DNA from 2 places in the Bacillus sp. es.036 genome. Region 2 is predicted to be linked to the other one. Evidence: riboswitches for the same ligand, from Rfam matches in the RefSeq annotation. Region 2 holds a riboswitch; the other holds the start of a gene.
The links. Region 2 has a riboswitch for S-adenosylmethionine ahead of metX (homoserine O-acetyltransferase MetX). Riboswitches for the same ligand answer to the same signal wherever they lie in the genome.
Positions count from the first base shown of each region.

Region 1 (2,205 bases), 880 kb from region 2:
TTAATGTGTGCCTGAAGTCCTTCTGATAACGTATCGGCTTCTAGACGTTCACCAGTTGCATTTTCAAGGAACATGGAGAAATCTTCTTTATAACCGTCTAAGCTATCTAGCGCTTTTTGTTTTGCGTCTTCATCTTCATTCCCTGTTGCTTTCACGTAATCAACAAAGAATCCGATATGATTACTCCAGATTTCATTAAATTCAGCACCAGCTTCTTCACCGTAAACAGATGTAATCGCAGCTGTAAGATCTTCTGTATTTTCACTTAAGGCTCCGGCTGAAGCTTCAAAATCGGCAGATCCTTCAGCACCTTTTCTCATTGTTTCAACTGCAAGATAAGCATGCTCACTAAGTAAATGACCAAGATCCGCACGAAGATCAGCTCCTGGAGTTTCAACTGTTGGCTTGTCCATTTGCTTCTCGTGATCAGCAGCGAATGCTCCTGCAGTTGGTATTAGAAGTGAAAAACTAAGTGGAACAATTAGAAGTCCTTTTTTCCAGTCAATCACTTTCTTTTTCATATTCTTGTTCGTATTCATTTTCAAATCAACTCCCCTTAATTTTTGATTTACACTTAGCTAACGGAGAGAAGATCATTTTGGATCATTTTTATTTATGTTTTATTCGATAGTAAAAAAATCAGCAAACCCCCTTCACACGAGGGTTTGCTGATTTTTTTAGTTTATTATATTTTTTTAAAAGTAGAAATTCAGCAAAGCTCATTATCTAGTATTCATTGGTTTTTGATAATTTAGTCGAAATCCTTTTTCTCCCATTCGTCTTCAGGTATATCTAAATCCTCACCAGAAAAACGTTCTTCTTTAAATGGATCAGCATAATTATGAAAACCATTTTGTTCCCAAAAACCAGGTGAGTCCGCCTCAATAAATTCTATCCCTCTTATCCACTTAATACTTTTCCAAAAATAAAGGTGTGGAACGACTAAACGTAACGGCCATCCGTGTTTCGCTGTTAACTTCTCACCGTCGATCGAGTGAGCAAGTATAACATTATCATCTAATAAGTCGGTAAGATGAATATTTGTCGTGTAATTATGGTCTCCATGAAGCATAACATGATTCGACTCAGGGATAATATCGAGTTCTTTTATAAAATCCTTCATCAACACGCCTTCAAACGTATTATCAAAGCGAGACCATCGGGTAACGCAGTGTATGTCACATGTCACCTTCTTCTGAGGTAATGCAAGAAGTGCATCATAAGAGAGAGACTTCACTCGCTACATTTCCAAACACCTTTAAGTCCCACGTTGTCATATCATAAGTCGGAACATCTCCTTCATGGAGAATAGGGAACCTTTCCGTTAATACCTGTCCTGGAGGAAGACGCTCTCCATACTTTTCGTTTGCTTTCGGTACTTTCATTTTACGAATACGGTCCGCTTTCTTCACAGACTTCACACCTTTCATTTTTTCATATGTAACAAAAAAACTCTTCCAATATAGGAAGAGTTCAGTCTTTAACAGAGCTCTCCCTCATCTTCCAGAGCTAAAGCTCTGCTGGAATTAGCACCTTGTTTATCAGGTTGCCGGGCATCAAAGGGCCAGTCCCTCCACCTCTCTCGATAAGGAAAAAAACATGTAATTGTGATTCATTCTATCGGTACCCTTTATTTATTGCAAACCTTTTCTAGAGTGCTTAATCTCCAATCTACTAATCTAGTTCTTTCTGCATCTTAATAAAAGAATAAACCCCTCCATTTGTATGTTGTTGAAAAGAATTATTTTTTTGAAACCCTGCTCTTTGATAGACTTTAATTGCTCTCTCGTTAAAGTCTGCAACAGACATAACGAGTGAAGATGGTCTATACAATTCAATCGCTTTTTCTATGCCAGCTTTTAAATACTCATATCCATGACCATTCCCAACCAGACCTGGACTCATCCCAAGTCCGATTTCAACTTGGTTACCTGATTTAAGAACGTAACTAAAAAAACCTATGAACTGATCCAGGCGATAAACGCTCCAGTAATGAGGATTATTAGCTGCTACTTCCCGAAATTCATACAAATCCTCAGGGTCTTCATCCATATTATAAAATGAGTAATCAACGGTATATTTCCATTAAATGACTCTCGCTGCATCTTGTTCACTCATTTGTTTAAGAATATAGTTCATTCTTTCCCTCTCCTTCTTTTTACTCATAGGAAAAGCCCCATGCCGGGAAATGCATGGGGCTCACAC
Region 1 is NZ_PDIZ01000001.1:1,851,231-1,853,435, forward strand. It holds gene ATG70_RS09480 (copper amine oxidase) at 1-506, opposite strand, end outside; partial or broken gene ATG70_RS09485 (sulfite oxidase-like oxidoreductase) at 752-1,412, opposite strand; SAM riboswitch class I at 1,494-1,592, opposite strand; gene ATG70_RS09490 (GNAT family N-acetyltransferase) at 1,675-2,052, opposite strand.
Region 1: it holds a riboswitch for S-adenosylmethionine, as region 2 does, so the genes downstream of both, ATG70_RS09485 (sulfite oxidase-like oxidoreductase) here and metX (homoserine O-acetyltransferase MetX) in region 2, are expected to answer to the same signal.

Region 2 (2,205 bases):
ATAAACCCTTCTTCTTTTAATGCAAATAAATCAGCGGCATGGTCAGTATTGTCAAATCGATAAGCATTAGATTGATAGATTGGTAGTGCTCTAGCTCCCGTAGCAGGATCTGCTTGTAACCCTCCATGAATGCCAATCGTCTCTAAATGATATTTTTTATCTGCCATTTCACTTCACTCCTTCGATTTTGTTTATCATTGTAAGTTGTTCTTTTATAAGCGGTCCCCATTTATCAAACTCAACGAGAAACCCATCGTGACCAAATTTAGTATCGACAAGATAAAACTGAGAGGATGAATCTTGTTGAAAAAGCTTTTCTAATTCATCTGGTGGATAAATCAGATCTCCTTTGAACCCAATTGCGAGGATGTTTGCTTTGAATCTTTTGTTTACTAAGGTAAGATTGCCTCTTTCAATGCCAATATCGTGGTTATCCATCGCCTTTAACAAATATAAGTAGCTATTTGCATCAAATCGGCTTACAAGCTTATTTCCTTGATAATGAAGATAGGATTCGACATCGTATTGTGGTTCTTTATGGCTAACTGAAGCCCCTTTAACGCCTCGACCGAATTTTTTTTGGAACATTTCATCCGTTCGATAGGAGACCATTCCAATCATTCTTGCGGTTGCAAGCCCAGATGTTGGAGTTTGATCACTACTATAGTAACCATTCCTCCAGTTCGGATCATTCGTAATCGCAAATCGAGAAATGGCATTATAAGCAATTCCATAGGCGTTCAGGGTTGGTGTGACGGCAAGTGGGATAAGATGATCCATCCAATCTGGATAGAGGAGCCCCCATTCTAGTACCTGCATCCCTCCAAGAGATCCACCAATGACAGCATGCAGGTGGTGGATACCAAGTTCCTCTAGCGCTTTTTTCTGAGAATGCACCATGTCTCTTACAGAAACAAACGGAAAATCGGCTTGGTAACGCTTTTGCGTAACTGGGTTGATCGATTGTGGTCCTGTCGAGCCATTACATCCCCCAAGGACATTGAATGTAATAACTTGAAAATCAGAAGTATCGATAGAAGCACCTTTCCCAATTAATCCTTTCCACCAGCCAGCTTCTTCATGACCGACTGTATACTGATTTCCAGTTAAAGCATGACAGACAAGAATCACCGGCGCTCCCCTAGGGCCTACACGTTCATAGGCAAGTTCGACGTCATGAAGTTCATTGCCAGATTCCAGCATTAACGAACCAATCGATACCGTCCGATCTTCGTATATCGTCTCTCTATCCAAACCCCTATCACTCCTTTCAAACAAAAACTGCTTGTTTTTACTTAAAATAAAAAGCCTCTCTGAAAGACAGAGAGGCTTGATTTATTCATCAGCTCCGCTTATCTTTCAGGATTTCTCCTGCAGGATTTGGCACCTTTTCAAACCAGGATTGGTTTGACGGTTGCCGGGCTTCATAGGGCCAGTCCCTCCGCCTCTCTAGATAAGTAAGAATATTTCGTTTTTAATTAATTGTGTTTATTTTAGCAAGGTGGCGCATTAGTGTCAAACATTTTTCGGAATTTTTATTCTTTTGAACTCAGGGATAAAACAGTCTATGACCAGAAATCTTTCGTTAGAATGAACTTTTTGATAAGGTAACGATAGACCATTTAAAAGAGGTGAACAACTATGGAAGCACCCTTCTTTGCATTAGAGGATATGAATAGTGGCGACGTTATTCGCCTTACTGACTTTGTTGGAAAACCAGTGATGATAACGTTCTGGACATCCTGGTGTCCTGACTGTATGAAAGATATGCCGATGAAAGAACAATTTTACCACCATGCTGATCTTGAAGAGCTGGCCTTCTTAACAATAAATGTAACTGGACGAGAACGATCAGAGGAAGCCGGAAAAGAATTTACGATAAAAAACGACCTTCCTTTTCCTGTATTACGTGACAATGGTCGAGAAACGTATGATGATTACGGATGTACTGGAGTTCCAACAACGGTTCTACTCGATAAAGATCATCAAATTGTTAACGTTTTTAATGATCAATCTTCTTTCCTCGATATTGCGAAAGCTCTTCCATCCATCATGAAGTAAAAAAAGCCAGAGGAATCCCTCTGGCTTAAATAATGGATATAAAATGAATAATAGCATGATGCTTCACGAATCTTTTTTCTTTTCTTCAGACTTGCCTTTATTATCTTTTGGGTCTTCTTTCTTTGGAGCTTTTTCGCTCTTCTT
Region 2 is NZ_PDIZ01000001.1:2,730,741-2,732,945, forward strand. It holds gene ATG70_RS13880 (O-acetylhomoserine aminocarboxypropyltransferase/cysteine synthase family protein) at 1-167, opposite strand, end outside; gene metX (homoserine O-acetyltransferase MetX) at 169-1,254, opposite strand; SAM riboswitch class I at 1,350-1,460, opposite strand; gene ATG70_RS13890 (TlpA family protein disulfide reductase) at 1,642-2,061, shown strand; gene ATG70_RS13895 (anti-sigma factor domain-containing protein) at 2,125-2,205, opposite strand, start outside.